[Eubacterium] eligens ATCC 27750: one gene and its partner. The protein of the gene in region 2 interacts with the protein of the main gene of each other region in a pairwise test. Links are inferred from orthologs where the notes say so. Each region holds a gene or a part of one and is shown on either strand. Other genes may lie near its edges.

The links.
Region 1: the proteins of ligA (region 2) and leuS interact in binary tests that used the Escherichia coli proteins (3 or more experiments, as listed by UniProt). The link is inferred for [Eubacterium] eligens ATCC 27750 from one-to-one orthologs.

The regions. Positions count from the first base shown.
Region 1 is NC_012778.1:680,070-688,643, reverse strand. Bases 4,646-7,655 are described here. They hold leuS (leucine--tRNA ligase), read right to left. Parts: upstream 7,355-7,655; coding sequence 4,937-7,354; downstream 4,646-4,936. Other genes in these bases: EUBELI_RS03255 (prephenate dehydrogenase), read left to right, coding at 7,506-7,655; EUBELI_RS03265 (hypothetical protein), read left to right, coding at 4,680-4,919; EUBELI_RS03270 (hypothetical protein), read left to right, coding at 4,646-4,664. Outside these bases: EUBELI_RS03295 (putative polysaccharide biosynthesis protein), read right to left, coding at 1-17; EUBELI_RS03290 (hypothetical protein), read right to left, coding at 150-1,235; EUBELI_RS03285 (phosphodiester glycosidase family protein), read right to left, coding at 1,249-2,415; EUBELI_RS03280 (glycosyltransferase), read right to left, coding at 2,436-3,509; EUBELI_RS03275 (hypothetical protein), read left to right, coding at 3,681-3,953; more of EUBELI_RS03270, read left to right, coding at 4,221-4,645; more of EUBELI_RS03255, read left to right, coding at 7,656-8,375; EUBELI_RS03250 (nucleoside kinase), read right to left, coding at 8,402-8,574.
Region 2 is NC_012778.1:1,206,888-1,215,424, forward strand. What follows is about bases 5,565-8,537. They hold ligA (NAD-dependent DNA ligase LigA), read right to left. Parts: upstream 8,070-8,537; coding sequence 6,060-8,069; downstream 5,565-6,059. Other genes in these bases: metA (homoserine O-acetyltransferase MetA), read right to left, coding at 5,565-5,984; EUBELI_RS05815 (pseudouridine synthase), read right to left, coding at 8,135-8,537. In the rest of the region: EUBELI_RS05780 (alpha-amylase family glycosyl hydrolase), read right to left, coding at 1-1,108; EUBELI_RS05785 (cysteine desulfurase family protein), read right to left, coding at 1,146-2,276; EUBELI_RS05790 (oligosaccharide flippase family protein), read left to right, coding at 2,359-3,867; EUBELI_RS05795 (hypothetical protein), read right to left, coding at 3,833-4,150; EUBELI_RS05800 (hypothetical protein), read right to left, coding at 4,143-4,619; EUBELI_RS14805 (hypothetical protein), read right to left, coding at 4,650-4,784; more of metA, read right to left, coding at 5,052-5,564. UniProt on the Escherichia coli protein: DNA ligase that catalyzes the formation of phosphodiester linkages between 5'-phosphoryl and 3'-hydroxyl groups in double-stranded DNA using NAD as a coenzyme and as the energy source for the reaction.

The DNA of each region.
Region 1 (8,574 bases), 530 kb from region 2 along the record:
TTATTAGACTCCGACATATTCATCTCCAAATCTTATGTAATAATTGTTTTCGAATTAGATTTTACATCTTATATACAATAAAATCCATAAATTTTTTGTTAAAAAAGCCGTTCCAACCACATACGATTAGAACGGCTTATATTTTTATATTAATTAATTAAGAAATCAGCCAGCATCCATGTACCATTCTGTTTTACAAATGTATATGTAAGCGATGTCTTATATGTTGTATTACCTGTCTTGTAATCAACATAAAGGTCATAATATACATCACATGAGAAACATTTGTCTGAATACTTTCTGAAATTAGTAATAGATTCATTGTTGAACTGATAAGTATATGACTTACCCCACAGGTATGCCCATATAGCTGGAATGTCACTTACATATTCAGCCGCAGTACCAACCATATAGCTTGAAAGCTTAGAAAGACTTCCCCTGTTGATAATATAAGCTCCGTACTGCTCCGCTATTGTATATATCCTAGATTCCATACTTTTATACAATTCATCGTCCGACGGATAGTAAATTGTATATCCTGTCTTCTTGTCATAATCAACTGTCAGATCCTTACCATTAAGCTTTGCTGTTATATCCGGCTGTGCTATAAGCTGTCCTACATCATACACATCATTAGTTGGTACCGTAACATAATCAGACACATGCAGACAAGGTGCAAACTTAACTTCTGACTCTGTCTTGTATGTATCAGTAACCTGTACTCCATTAATATAAACATCAGCACCTGTTGGAGCTGTTATTTTAACTTCTGCAAGGTTCTTTGTAAAATCTCCAAAAGAAACAGTTCCAAGAGTCCATTTATTAAATTTATGTGCATTCTTTCCTGCTGATTTAAGTTCAACCTTTGCTATCGGCGTATCACCCGCATATACTACATACACAGGAGTTTTTTCAGAATATTCACCAGCCTTCTTCTTATATGATACTGTACCGTCATTTAACTTATCCGTAAAATATGATGTTATTGTATCATTTGTTTCAAACTCATTTACTTTCACACTATTATCTGATAAAAGCTTTCCAATACCATCAGGAGTAAACTGATTCACAATCTTATCCATTGCTCCTGACGGCATTCCCTCTTCATAATCTTTTAAAAGACTATGAAGCATAATTAATGTAATCACACCTGCAAGAAGAAGAATTCCACAGTATATACATAAGAATTTTTTAAAATTTGAAAGCTTCTTTTTTCTTTTATTATTTCTTGGCATACTACTCTCCTCCTTACTTAATTAAAAATGCTGTCGGACAGCTTCTTGGGCCTGTTGGTGAATATGGTACATTTATTACTTCCCCATCATAATACATCTGTGTTGATGTTCCACCGTCCATTGTAGATGCATTTACAGCTCCATACTGTGCCATAATATCCTGTAGGTCTGAAAATGTAGCACCTATACTGTTAGGCTGTCTTCCATCTACTGCAAGAAGAAGAATCTTTCCATCTGCTGTCTGTCCTATGGCAGTTCTTGGATTAGTTCCCCCTGCAATACCAACAATATCCTGAGCCTCTCCATTAACAATAAGAAATGGACCAATATGATTGCTTATGCTTACGCAGTCTCTTATATTAAGTTCCTTTGCCTTTGCAGCATTCATATTACCAAGAACAAGCTTATTATCAAATGTAATTCCGGTAACATGAGATGTTCCGCCATTATCATTAAGAATCTCTCCGTCTTTCATTACAAGACCAATCGGCATTGCTGTATAAGTTGTTTCCCCATCAACAAATTCTCCGCCATTAACTCCGCCGATTGCATCATATCTCTTTGCAATATCTGCAACAACCATTCCATTTCCATTGGTAAATTCAGGAACTGTTCCCACAAATAATCTGCTTGGATCTTTTACAATCATGAGTTTTCCAGAATATGTAGCGCCCTTTACGTCCACAATCTCAATATCAGGAGTTTCTGGATCCTGGGCTGCTGTATCAATATTTACAAGTCCCGCATCTGTTATCTCATCTGTATCTTTAATTGCGTTATTGGCCTTAATCTGGTCTATCTCATCCTGAGAGCAGAACCAGTTAGCAAGAAATCCTATTGCACTTGTCTCCTGTACAGAAAGTACAAACTGAATCTTTGCTGTCTTAGATGGTCCATACACAAGCATTGCCATAACAGCATACAGAAATATCACCAGAATAAGAATAGTTGACAAAAGTGTCGCACCGACTCTTCCTGCCCATACAAGAACTGGATTCTTCTTTTTATTTTTATTTCTTCTATTAGATGTATTGCCACCCTGTGGCTTATCGTTACCATACGACTTTTCATCTTCATAGCTGTCATCTAAAACATCAAACGGATCAAAATCATCAATATCTTCAAGTTCAAAATCATCAACGATATCTATATCGTCAATATTATTCTTTCTTTTTGCCACTATAACTTCCTCCTAAACCGTTACTTAAAAACCCATCTTTTCTGAATCTGATAACTTACAAAGAACAATGCAAGATCAATTATTATCTTGGCAATTCCTGAAAGCACAATGCTTAATGCCAGCAGCTTTGTAGCAATATACACCAAAGCATAAGAACAAGCAAGCTGACAGAACCATAAAATGTAATATCTTACCACCGTCTGTTTAAGACCGGACTGTGATTTAAATACTGCATTTCTGTTAAGCGAGAAATTAAAAACTGATGAAAGCACTCTTGCCGCTGCTGTACTTATGAATATTCTTAAGCTGACTGTAAGCCCTATAAGCACAAATTCAAGCACATTAAATATTATATTATCTATAGCCCACGAAGCAATAGAGCTTCCTACATATTTCATGCCTGTGCTTTTAAATAAATATTTAAATATCACTTTGTATATCTTAATTGAATCTTTGACAGGATTAAAATGTGATGATGAATTATCTTCTATGTACACAGTTTCTATCGATTCTTCCTGAAATCCAATATTATACTTTTTGAAAGCAAGCAGCATATTAGTCTCATACTCAAATCGTTCGCCTTCTACCTTGTCAAATGTCTCAAGGTACTTGTAAGGTATTGCTCTTAAGCCGGTCTGTGTGTCCGAAATATTCAATCTGCAAAGCACCTTAAATACTCCACTAGTCATATTATTGCCAAATTTACTTCTTGCCGGTACATCATCACCAGTAAAATCCCTTACGCCTAAAACGACATTTCCTGTACTGACCATAGTTTCACTGCATTTCTTAATATCTTTGGCACGATGCTGATTATCACCATCTACTGTCACAACTCCATCAATATCTTTTCTATTCTCAAGGCAGAATTCAAATGCAGTCTTCAAGCCTCTTCCTTTTCCCTTGTTAACTTCATGTGTAAGAATTGTACATTCACTATGTGCTGCTACTTCATTAAAAGGAGCCATATGTTCCTCATCACTTCCATCATTAACAATAATGATGTCCTTAAAGCCTTCTTCAAGTAAAGCATCAACTACAGCTACAAGCTTATTATCAGGATTCAGTGAAGGTATAATAACCGATACTTTCATAATATTCATCCCACTCTTTGCTAATATTTATAGTGCTTTTCCATTTAAACGCACTATATTTAGAATATAATAATTTCCTAAAGATTGCAATAAAATTTTCATATACTGTGTAACAGGGTCATGCTGTAAGCCATAATATTGTATTGTAGATTAATTTTGGAGGACTTTTACATGAGTGATTTAGCAGCAACAAACTGCGGAGGATGCGGCGGATGTGGAGATAACTGCAATTCTATTGTATGGATTATCATTCTCCTTCTCCTCTTTGACGGAAATAACGGATGTGGATGCAACAATGGTTATGGAAATGGTTGCAATTCCTTCTGGATTATAATTCTCCTCTTCTTATGCTGTGGCTGTGGCAATGGAACTAACTTCCTCAATGGCTTTGGTTGCGGATGCAACAGCGGATGTGGATGCAACAGTGGATGCGGATGCCAGTAATTATTTAATATGGGGCTGCCTTAAACGGCAGCCCTTATATATTAATTATTATTTCGTTCCATCATACATTTTCCATCTATTTCATATATGGTATTCTCTTCTTCAACAAGTATATTGCCATTGTCCTGAACATCCATATTAATTACCATATCATAATTCCTTTTTTATATATTATATGGGCTTATTTATTAATTGCTAAGACTTATAGGAATAATTAAGACATATAACCTAATATATATAGAATAAAATATTCCGCCGAGAGTTCACATGAAAGAACTTCCCATAACAGAATTTGATATGCAGACACTGCCACAATTCATACAGCTTGCCAAAGCAATTCTTCCTTTTATGGAATTTAATACCCAGCAGACACTCAGTCCTCTGCTCCGTGCATATGAATTTTCATGTACAATGAACTATTACAGCCGCCCGGAAAGCCTTCGTATTGCGGCATGTTCTGCAAAGCCCCACCTTTCTTTAAACAGTTCCATACAGGATATACTTTCAGATGAAAATATCATGAATGTTATTCTTACTTACTGTCCAGACAATCTCCGGAATATTCTGAGTAATTTTAAGAACTATAATAAAATGTCCGATTTGTTCAACATTTTAAATCGTGATCAGAATGGCAGTAATAGTTTTCTTAATCCTGCCCAGCAAAAAATGTATGAAGCTTATACAGAACAGTTAAACAATCTTAATCTTTAATATTTGGAGGATTTTATGTCAGAATTAGATTTTAGAAAGCAGCTTCTTCTCAACGAATTCAAGACTTTATCCCAGGGAAAGAAAAATGATGAAATCATCCCTCTTCTGTTTGCAATCAATGATAAAGCTAAGAAATCCGGTATAACCTTCACAAAAGAAGATTGTCAGTTAGTCATCAACAGTATGTCTGGGCAGCTAAGCGAAAAAGAGCTCAGGCTTCTGCCTGAGCTTCTCTCTCTTCTTAATATGAATTAATATTTTATTATTCTTAATTACTTTGCAACAATATTAACAATTCTTCCCGGTACATATATTTCTTTAATAATGTTACCAGAAAGCCTGCTTCCAAGTGCTTCCTTAGCTGCAGCAATTACACTGTCCTTGTCAGCATCCTTTGCAATATTGATAGTAGCCTTAGTCTTTCCATTAATCTGGACTGCTATCTCAACCATTGACTCAACTGTCTTAGCTTCATCGTATTCAGGCCATGTCTGCTGATATACTCTTCCGTTCTCGCCGATTGCTTCCCACATCTCTTCTGTAATGTGTGGAGCAACCGGATTAAGTAAGATAAGGTATGTCTTGAGTTCTCCCTTAGTAATCTTACCTGCCTTGCTGAAATCATTGAGCATAGTCATGAGCTGTGCAATAGCTGTATTGTATTTCAGATTCTCATAATCAAATGAAACTTTCTTAATTGTCTGATGCATCTTTGTCTCAAATTCCTTAGAGAAACCTTCCTCATCAGTCATTATATCCTGAAGCTTCCATACTCTGTCTAAGAATCTGCGGCAGCCCTTAACGCCATCCTCTGACCATGAAGCTGCTGCGTCAAATGCACCGATAAACATCTCGTATGTTCTTAATGTATCTGCACCATAATCTCTTACGATATCATCAGGATTAACAACATTGCCTCTTGACTTACTCATCTTCTCGCCGTTCTCACCTAGAATCATACCGTGGGATGTTCTCTTCTGATATGGCTCTGGGCAAGGTACAACCTTCTGGTCGTAAAGGAATCTGTGCCAGAATCTTGAATAGAGTAAGTGTAATGTTGTATGCTCCATTCCTCCATTATACCAGTCTACCGGAAGCCAGTACTTAAGTGCTTCCTGACTTGCGAGTGTCTCTGTGTTATGTGGATCTGTATATCTTAAGAAATACCATGATGATCCAGCCCACTGAGGCATTGTATCAGTCTCTCTCTTAGCTGGTCCGCCACAGCATGGGCATGTTGTATTAACCCAGTCTGTCATGGCTGCAAGAGGTGATTCTCCATTATCTGTAGGCATATAACTTTCTACCTCTGGAAGAAGTAATGGAAGTTCGCTCTCATCAACTGGAACATAGCCACATTTGTCACAATGAACAATTGGAATAGGCTCTCCCCAGTATCTCTGACGAGAGAATACCCAGTCACGGAGCTTATAATTAACCTTTGCATTACCAATTCCCTTTTCTGTAAGGAATTCAATCATCTTTTCCTTAGCTTCTTTAACTTCAAGTCCGTTAATGAAATCCGAATTAATAAGAACACCTGTTGCTACATCTGTAAATGCTGCCTCATTAACATCAACTTCTTCACCGTTCTTTGCTACAACCTGAATGATAGGAAGGTTAAATTTCTTGGCAAACTCCCAGTCTCTTTCATCGTGAGCAGGAACAGCCATGATAGCACCTGTACCATAGCTCATAAGTACATAATCTGATACCCAGATTGGAACTTCCTTGCCATTAACCGGATTAACTGCCTTAAGTCCGTCAATCTCTACACCTGTCTTATCCTTTGCAAGCTCTGCTCTCTCGAAATCTGACTTTCTTGAAGCCTGCTCTCTATAGCTTTCTATTTCATCCCAGTTCTTAATCTCATCCTTATACTTATCAAGATATGGATGCTCTGGTGATACAACCATATAAGTAACACCGAAAAGTGTATCGCATCTTGTTGTATATATTCTTAACTTATCTTCCTTACCAGCAATTGCAAAATCAACCTCAGCACCTGTAGAACGTCCAATCCAGTTCTTCTGCTGTGTCTTAACTCTCTCGATATAATCGACATGGTCAAGTCCTTCTATAAGCTTATCTGCATAATCAGTAATCTTAAGCATCCACTCACTCTTGACCTTACGGACAACAGGTGAACCACATCTTTCACATACACCATTAACTACTTCTTCATTAGCAAGACCTACCTTACATGAAGTACACCAGTTGATAGGCATCTCCTGCTTATATGCAAGTCCAGCCTTAAAAAGCTTAAGGAAAATCCACTGAGTCCACTTATAATAATCAGGATCTGTAGTATTAATCTCTCTGTCCCAGTCAAATGAATAACCAATTGACTGAAGCTGTTCCTTAAAATGATCTATATTATTCTTAGTAACTATCTTAGGGTGAATCTTGTTCTTAATAGCATAGTTCTCTGTTGGAAGACCAAATGCATCCCAACCCATTGGATATAAAACATTATATCCCTGCATTCTTCTCTTTCTTGCTACGATATCAAGCGCTGTATATGGTCTTGGATGACCTACATGAAGCCCCTGTCCTGATGGATATGGGAACTCCACAAGTGCATAATACTTTGGTTTTGAATAATCATTAGTTGCAGCAAAGGCTTTTTCATCCTGCCATATCTGCTGCCACTTCTTTTCAACTGTTTTGTGGTTATATACTGCCGACATAACACATTCCTCCTTAAAAACGCATAAAAACATTCTACACACATCACTTTAATTTGTCAATTAAATAGCCGCCTTTACATTATCGCTTTAAAGTGTTAAAATACCACTATTCACATGAATATTAATATTTCTTACATGGAGGTTATAACATATGAAGACAAAGGTTGGATTCATAGGTTTCGGACTCATTGCAGGAGCCTTAGCCCATGCCCTTAAAGAAAGTGGCAGGGATTATCATATAACTGCCACAAGCAGACATCTAGAACCGGTTAAAGCCGCGGTTGCTGATGGTATTGTTGATGTTGCCGCACCTGCGGTAGATGAAACATTTACACAGTGTGACATAATCCTGTTATGCACACCTGTAATTACTATCACAGAATATCTTACAAAATTAAAAGCCATTGCCAATCCGGACTGCATAATTACTGACGTTGGGAGTGTCAAGACTATCATACATGAAGCAGCAGATTCATTAGGACTTAATGACCGCTTTATTGGTGGACATCCTATGGCCGGCTCCGAAAAAACAGGTTATGAAAATTCAAGTTCATCAATTATAAAAGGTGCAAGGTACATAATCACACCGACCAAAGAAACCAAGCCTGAAAAAATCGAATTCATGAAACAATTTGCATCAGATGTTGGCATGAACCCTATTGTCATGGACTATCATGTACACGATAAATCAGTAGCCGCCATAAGCCATGTTCCACATCTTTTATCAACTGCACTCGTTCATGTAGTATCAGATAATGATGACGAAGAAAAGCATATGCAGTTACTTGCCGCAGGTTGCTTTCGTGACATGTCAAGAGTTGCAGCTTCTTCTCCTGAAATGTGGGAACAGATATGTTTGACTAACAGCTCTGCAATCAGCAACATTCTTGAACAGTATATTGAAATGCTTGAAACAATTAAAGATAACATCAATAAAAAGACCCCAGGCTATGTCGCAAGTCTTTTTGAGATGTCCCGTGAATACAGAAATTCACTTGAAAGCAGACACCCAGAGCACTAAGCCCTGGGTGTTTTTATTTACAATCATCACACCTTGAAACATCCTCCGCCTACGAATTCCCGTAATATAGAATCGATTGGTACGTTCTCGTAGCCGCATGGAAGGAAATAGTTCATGAACTTAAGCAGCCTGTTTGCTTCCTGATATTCAGGGTCAGCTTCTGTTACCTGGAAAAGTATAGGCTCAACGAATGGTTTTA
Region 2 (8,537 bases):
GCACTTTCTTTGTGTAATCACCATAGCTTAATGCCCTGCTGTTATGATACATTTGTCCTAATGAACTTATTGTATCAGTCAGCTCGTTGTATTCCGGCTTATCAAACGCCGGACGCAGAATATTGTCATTGCCGCTGCCCTTAACTGCCTCGCAACCCCATTCACTTCCATAATATATACATGGAATTCCCGGCATACCGAACATAAGGGCATATATAAGCGGCAGATGTGCTTTGTTAGTAAGTGTGCTGGCAATCCTTGAAACATCATGGTTATCAACAAATGTAAGCAGATGTTTTCCTGTATACAGACACCATGGTTCTTTTCCAAACTGCCTTTCTATGCTGTGTGCAATCTCGAACATATTCATTGAATTAAAGCTTGAGTACAGTCCCTTATAGCACTCATAATTAGTTGCACTGTGCAGGCACTCATCACCCACAATTGTGTTGTAATCACCGTGAAGCATTTCTCCTACAAGGAAAAACTCCTGCTTCATCTGGTCTGTCTCGTATCTTAAACGCTTCATAAAATCCCTGTTAAGGCAGTACGCAACATCAAGTCTTATTCCATCAATATCAAATTCATTAACCCAGCCACGCACCGACTCAATAAGGTAATTAACCACATCCTGATTGTTCAGATTGAGCTTCACAAGATTGTAATATCCTTCCCATCCCTCATACCAGAAGCCGTCATTATATGGTGAATTGCCATCAAAGCTGATGTTAAACCAGTCCTTATAGGCAGAATCCCATTTTTTCTCACATACATCCTTAAATGCAAAGAAGCCCCTTCCGACATGATTAAACACACCGTCAATGACTACCTTTATTCCTGCCTCATGCAGCTTTGACACAAGCTCTGCAAAATTCTTATTAGTTCCTATTCTTTTATCTATCACACGGTAATCCCTTGTATCATAGCCATGATAATCGCTCTCAAAAATTGGAGAAAAATACACCGCATCAGTTCCTAACTTCTGCAAATGCGGTATCCAGTCTGCAAATTCTGATATGCATCTGTTCATCACCCCGTCGTTGTCTCTTAATCCATCACAAAATCCAAGTGGAAATACCTGATAAAACACCGCTTCTTCGTACCACATATTATTTTAACCTCCGTAACTGTCTGATATATTAATATTAAGCCAATTCCCGCAGTCTGGCAACATCTTTCTTAATACACTCAACCACATAATCAGCTTCCCTGTGTGTAATTGTATGGTTAATTGTCAGTCTTAGTGAACCTTCTGCTATTTTTTCATCAAGTCCAAGTGCAAGAAGGACATGTGATGGCTTTCCTGAATTAGATGTACATGCTGAACCTGCAGACACGCATATCCCCTGCTTATTAAGCATTACAACAAGCATTCCGCCATTAACATACTGAAAGCTGAAATTCATATTACCTGTAACGCGGCATTCCCTGCTTCCATTAAGCCTTGAATAAGGAATTTCTCTTAGTATTCTCTTAATCATATAGTCACTAATTCTCTTTTCCTGCCTTGCCCTGTCAGAAAGAGTTTCATAAGCAATTCTTGCTGCTGTTGCAAGTCCTGCAATCCCAGCTACATTTTCAGTGCCTGCCCTAAGTCCGTTCTCCTGTCCGCCTCCATGCATGAACCGTTCTGGCTTTCCGCCCCTGACATACAGAAATCCTACGCCCTTTGGTCCGCATATCTTATGTCCGCTTACATTTAAGAAATCCACACCCAGCTTTTTCACATCAACATCAATATGTCCAAATGCCGCCACTGCATCAGAATGAACCTTTGCACCATACTCATGCGCAATTTCACATACATTTTCTATCGGCTGGATAGTTCCAATTTCATTATTAGCAAGCATAACTGACACTAAAAATGTATCATTTCTAATCATTTTTTCTAACTGTTCCAGCTTAACAATTCCCTGCTCATCAACTGGTGCAAATGTGACATCTATTCCATAATTCTTAAGCCACAGTGCCGATTCCGTCACCGCATGGTGTTCTATTGAACTTACTATTATATGTCCCTGTTTTCTTTTCAGACTCTCTGCTTTAACTGCCCAGTTATCCCCTTCCGTTCCACCAGAGGTGAAAAATATTTCATTTCTGTCAGCATTTATTATATCTGCAATAATACCTCTTGATTCCTCTACAACATTTTTAGCTTTTTCAGACAACCTATACACACCTGACGGGTTTCCATAATCTCCCAAAAGATATGGAAGCATTGCTTCAGCCACTTCTTTTCTGATAGCAGTTGTCGCCGCATTGTCCATATATATCATTATATTTCCGCCCTGTAATTCCTTATAATATTGTATTCAGGCAGGGCATATATTGTTAATAAGTCTATCTGCGGTATCTGCTATGAATAATAAATTATCCTTAAAAGGTGGCATATTCAAATCCGCCATAATCCTTACATTTGCCGGCATTCTATCAAAATTGCTCGGGTTTTATTTTCGAATACTTCTCACTAATTATACAGGTGCTGCAGGAGTCGGACTTTTCCAGATGTGCATGCCTCTTATTGCGCTTGCATTTGCAGTATGCTGCAGTGGATTTTCTGTAGCTGTTTCAAAATATTCAGCATCATCTCCATCTCTAAAATGGCTTTTCTGCGTATTAAAGATTACTATTTCTCTTTCAATTGCCGTTATGCTTTTATTTCTTATATTCAGCGATTTCATTGCAAACCATATATTTATGGAAAGCCGCTGTGAGGGAATAATCCGTATAACTGCAATCTCTCTGCCATTCATGTGCATACATAACTGCTTGTCTAATTACTATTACAGTCAGAAGGAATCTTTTCTGCCAGCCTCCTCACAGCTTGTCGAACAGCTTGTGCGTATTGGCACTATTATACTTTATGTGCGCATAAAAAATGTATCAACAATATCCATTGCTGACGCTGTTACCGGTAATATATTCGGTGAATTTGCAGCTGCCACATACTGTGCTATTCCGCTGTTTTTCCGTTCCATTCATAATAAAAGCATGATGCAGAAGCTCTCCTGTTCACTCCGTGAATACAGATATATTGTTAAATATGCATTTCCAATTAACGCCAATCAGACTGTTCTGCATCTGCTTGAGGGTGCGGAAGCAATTCTTATTCCTGCAATCCTGTGCATGCATGGACTGACCAAAGATAACGCGATAAGCCAGTTTGGTATACTTACAGGAATGGCTCTTCCTCTGGTGCTTTTCCCATGTACGGCAGCTAATTCATTTGCACTTATGCTTCTTCCAAAGGTATCTGATGAAAGTTCGAATGTCCTGTCTGACCATCTTGCTGTGACAGTAAAAAGAACAGTTTCCATGTGTTTAAGTCTCGGCATTATAAGCATATTTTTATTCATTAACTATGGTGCGCGCCTCGGTGCAATGATGTTCCACGAAGACTCTGTATACATATACACCTGCATTCTTTCATGGCTGTGTCCTTTCCTCTACTTAAAAATCAGCCTTACAAGCGTGACTAATGGCATGGGACATACCGCCCTTACATTCATAATTAATATAACCGGAATTATCATCCGGCTTGCCTGTGTATTTCTGCTTATTCCAAAGCTTGGCATAACCGGTTATCTGTATGGTGTTCTTATTAGCAACATATGCATGAGTCTGCTTTACATTTTTAATATATACAAGAAGCTGAACATCCAGCCAGACCCGTTTGGCAGTATAATTGTGCCATTATGTATTGCGGTCATATCTATATTTTCATCAAGAATTATATGCCGCATTGTATTTGGTCTTATAATAAAAGAAGCAGAAGAATACACTCTCCTGCTTACCGGTGCCGCCATATGCTGCATTGTATATATTATTCTCTTTATTCATGAACAATCGGAACAGCGTCCTTTATAGACGGTGCCGCTTTCCAATAGTCAAGTCTGGATTCGTACTGCTGCCTTATCCATTCCACGGCAGCAAGACGACCATCTTCTGTCAGTTCAAATATCTCTGTTGTCTTATCTTCTTCCTTAACAGCACATGAAGCATATGGCCCGCGCCACACGCACGCAGAAAGCTTTAAATCAGGCTTTTCTCCTGTCTGCTTAAGCATATATCTCATTCCATTGTGCTGTCCTGTATACACACCCTTGTATTTGAAGAAATTAAGTGGCATTATTCCATTCGGATCAATCATTGCCATCACCTTCCACACCATTATTATTCTTTATAAGCTTCTCATTATAAAATGCGCCACCTAAATACATAATTCCTATTACAACCGGAAGGCATATAAGAATCAGCATGTTACCAGTTATTGAATACTTAGATACCACAAATACTATTATTAAATCAACAACTCCTGCTATAGTCATAACAATTCCATAAACTTTGATTTTATTAACTGCATCAACAGCACCTATATTGGTCATTCCATAAAATCCTGCAATTGCAAAGTAAACTCCCTCAACAATAACTGCTAAAAATGCTATGTTCAGCAGCCTAACAATCATATATAATGCCTTTCCCTGCTCTGTTGTTGAAAATGAATATAGATCCGACATAATATAAAACGCATAAAATGCCATTATAATCCCCATCGTTACCGCAAGCATTGATGCTAATTTAAGAATTCTGCACTTTGACTTTTTTGTTACTACGCTCATATTCTTATCTCCGTTTCTGATGATTAATGATTATAACATGGCATTGGCGATTTTTAAAGGGTGGGATGTATACATCCCGTATGAAGCTAATTCTGCATCGTAATCTGTAATATTTCCCTCTTTTATCATTTTTAATAATTCTTCTAGTACTTGTTCTTTTGACATTGTGTTCTCCTGTATAAGCCCATTACAGCTATCTTATAAATAAAAAAGCATAATTATTATTGGATGGGCGGTGTATCCATCATCTCAGGTACTCCGAAGAGTGTGTCGGGAACCATTTCCGACCTCAATAATAACTATGCTAATTAACAGTATATTCTTTATCATAAAAATATATACATTATTTTATGTTTTGTCAACACCTATCTGTTTCAATCTTTCATATATTTATTTCAATAGTTCAACAAAACAAAAGTATCTACACCCCTCTTAAATACAGTAATTATCATAACTTTCATTAAGGTCATAAGGAGTTATCTGGTATACATAATAATTCAACCAGTTAGTATAGAGATTGTTGGCGTGGCTTCTCCATGAGAGCAATGGTTTTCTGTTGCAGTCGTCATCAGGATAATAATTTACCGGAAGGTCAGGCTCAATTCCTTTGTCAATATCACGCTTATATTCCTGATCAAGAGTTAATCTGTCATATTCAGGGTGTCCCATAACAAAAATCTCTTTCCCGCCATCACCAAGAACAATATATATTCCTGCCTCATCTGAATCTGCAAGTACTTTAAGTCTTGGATTGTCAAGAATCTGCTGTCTGCTTGCCTGTGTATATCTTGAATGTGGTGCCATGAATACATCATCAAAGCCTCTTACTAAAGGCTCTTTTCTATTCATAACCCTGTGCTTGTACACACCTGACAGCTTCTTCGGAAGTAATTCCTTCTTAATACCATAATGGTAATACAATCCTGCCTGCGCACCCCAGCATATATGAATTGTTGATGTAACATGCTTATTAGACCACTCCATTACTGTTATAAGTTCATCCCAGTAATTAACCTCTTCAAAGTCAAGCTTCTCGACAGGTGCTCCCGTAATAATCATTCCATCATAATTATTATTCTTAATTTCTTCAAAAGTCTGATAAAACTTTTTAATATGTGAAGCTGAGGTATTCTTTGAAACATGTGATGACATCTGTAAAAATGTAACATCTATCTGTAAAGGTGTATTAGATAAACCTCTTAAAAGCTGTAATTCTGTATCCTGCTTTATAGGCATAAGATTAAGAACTATTATCTCCAAAGGTCTTATATTCTGTGAAATAGCTCTGTTTTCGTCCATGACGAATATATTTTCTTCTTCCAATTCTGCTTTAGCTGGTAAATCACTCTGAATCTTAATTGGCATTACTGTTCCTTCTTTCTGTTATCATTGCTGTCTGATTATATCATATCATCTTTAATAACTGCATAAAAATTTTCTTTACTTTATCATTTCCATAAATTCATCAATCGTAAGCACCTTAACCCCCAGTGAATTAGCCTTATCAAGCTTAGAGCCTGCTGCCTCACCTGCAACTAGATAATCAGTTTTTTTGCTGACACTTCCTGTTGCTTTGCCTCCATTAGAAACAATCAGTTCTTCCATATCCTTACGGCTGTAATTATCAAAGCTTCCTGTTACAACAATCGTCTTTCCTTCAAGCTTATCTGACATTTCTTTCTTCTCTGGCATCTGCATATTAAGACCTGACTGTTTTAGCCTTTCCAGCAATTCAATATTAGCCTCATCATGGAAAAAGTCATGTATACATTTAGCTGTAGTTGCGCCTATATCCGGAATATTCTGCAGTTCTTCCTCACCTGCATCAGCAAGTTCCATAAGATTATCATAATAATTCATAATCTGCTTGGCTGTATTCTTGCCGACATTTCTTATTCCAAGTGCAGTAAGCAGTCTGTCTGGTGTGTTCTCTTTAGATTTCTCAATAGCTGCAAGCAGCTTATCAGTATTCTTCTCTTTTCCTATGATTCCCTTCTCAATAAGTTCATCACGGTGTTCTTTCAATGCATATATATCAGCATAATTGTGTATATAACCATCTTTTATGAGAGCATCCACTAGAGTTTCACCAAGCCCCATGATATTCATGCAGTCAAGAGATGTAAAATATGCTACTGTTCTTGACAACTGTGCTGCACATGAAGGATTGACGCATCTTATATCTGCTGTATCCTCTTCTCTTATAAGAGGCTCTCCACATACAGGACATACCTTTGGTGCTTCAAACACATGCTCAGGTGCCTTTACGCAGCCATTAAGTTTAGGAATAATCTCACCACTCTTAAACAGCTTATATTCTCCTCCAATTCCTACATTCATCTGTGTAATATAATCCTGATTATGAAGAGTTGCTCTTGATACACTTGTACCACACAGTCTGGCAGGCTTTCCGGTTTCTGGATCATGGAATATTCCTGTAAATGTAAGTTTTCCTGTTCTTCCCACATCCACAAGAATATCATCCATAACAATAACCTTTTCTTCCGGCGGATATTTGTATGCAATATGACCGCTTGAATACTTGCTTCCTGCTGGAAACTCCTGTCTGAAGGCAATATGGTCAATCTTTACAACAGCACCGTCAATGTCATATGGAAGTTCTTCTCTCATTCTTCCTATCTCATCAATTGCTCTGACAACCTCTTCCTTAGTCTTACATATCTTATGATATACAACCGGTACACCTGCTGCCTTTAATATATCCATTCCCCTGCCGTGGCTTTCCATAATCTCATCAGGTCCGTCCTGTACATTAAAGATAAATATCTTAAGACCTCGCTTCTTCGTAATTGAAGTATCAAGCTGTCTTAATGTTCCGGCCGCAAGATTTCTGGGATTAGCAGCTGTTTTTTTCTCAAGTCTTTCCTGTTCTTCATTATATTTTTCAAAATCTTCATGGCTCATATACACTTCGCCACGAAGTTCTAGTGAATCATAAGGAAGGTCAATAACTTGTAACACATCCCCCACTACCCTTGCATTAGCTGTCACATCCTCACCAATAAGACCATCTCCTCTTGTCTCTGCCAAATGCAAATGCAGCTTCCCATCTGCTTCTTTTACATATCTTAAACTCATGCTTAAACCGTCAATCTTAGTCTCTACTGAAAATGTGCAGTCAGGATGCATGGCATGAACCTTATCAACCCATGCACACACCGCATCTTCTGAAAACACATCTTCAATAGACAGCATAGGTACATTATGTGTGACCTTAACTCCGGCTTCTCTTTTGACAGTTCCACCAATCTTCTGTGAAGGTGAATCAGATGTCACCCATTCCGGATGTTCTTTCTCAATCTCTTTAAGCCTTATCATAAGCTTATCATACTCATAATCGCTTATCTCCGGCTCGTCCTGATTGTAATATCTGTCCATATGATAATCTATCGTCTTCTTAAGTTCTGAATATTCCTGTAATAAATCCATAATCCGCTCCTTATATGCCGCTTATATATCGACTATTAAAATCTGCTTATATAAGCTTTTACTGCTTACTTATATATCTTCTCATAAAGTGTATTAAGCTCTTTACCGTCCAGTTCCCTGTACTCACCAGTCTTTAAATCCCCTAATTCCACATTCATAATCCTTATTCTTGTCAGTTTAGTTACACTATATCCACATTCCGCACACATTCTTCTTATCTGTCTGTTAAGCCCCTGTGTAAGAATAATTCTGAATGTCCTGTCTGATATCTTTTCCACAACACATTTTCTTGTAGTTCTGTCGAGTTCCTTAAGATATATCCCCCCTGACATTCTCTTTATAAAGTCTTTGTTTATTGGTTTATTAACTGAAACGATATATTCCTTCTCATGACCATTAACGGAACGAAGCAGCCTGTCCATCATATCACCATCATTAGTAAGCAGAATAAGACCATCAGACTCTTTA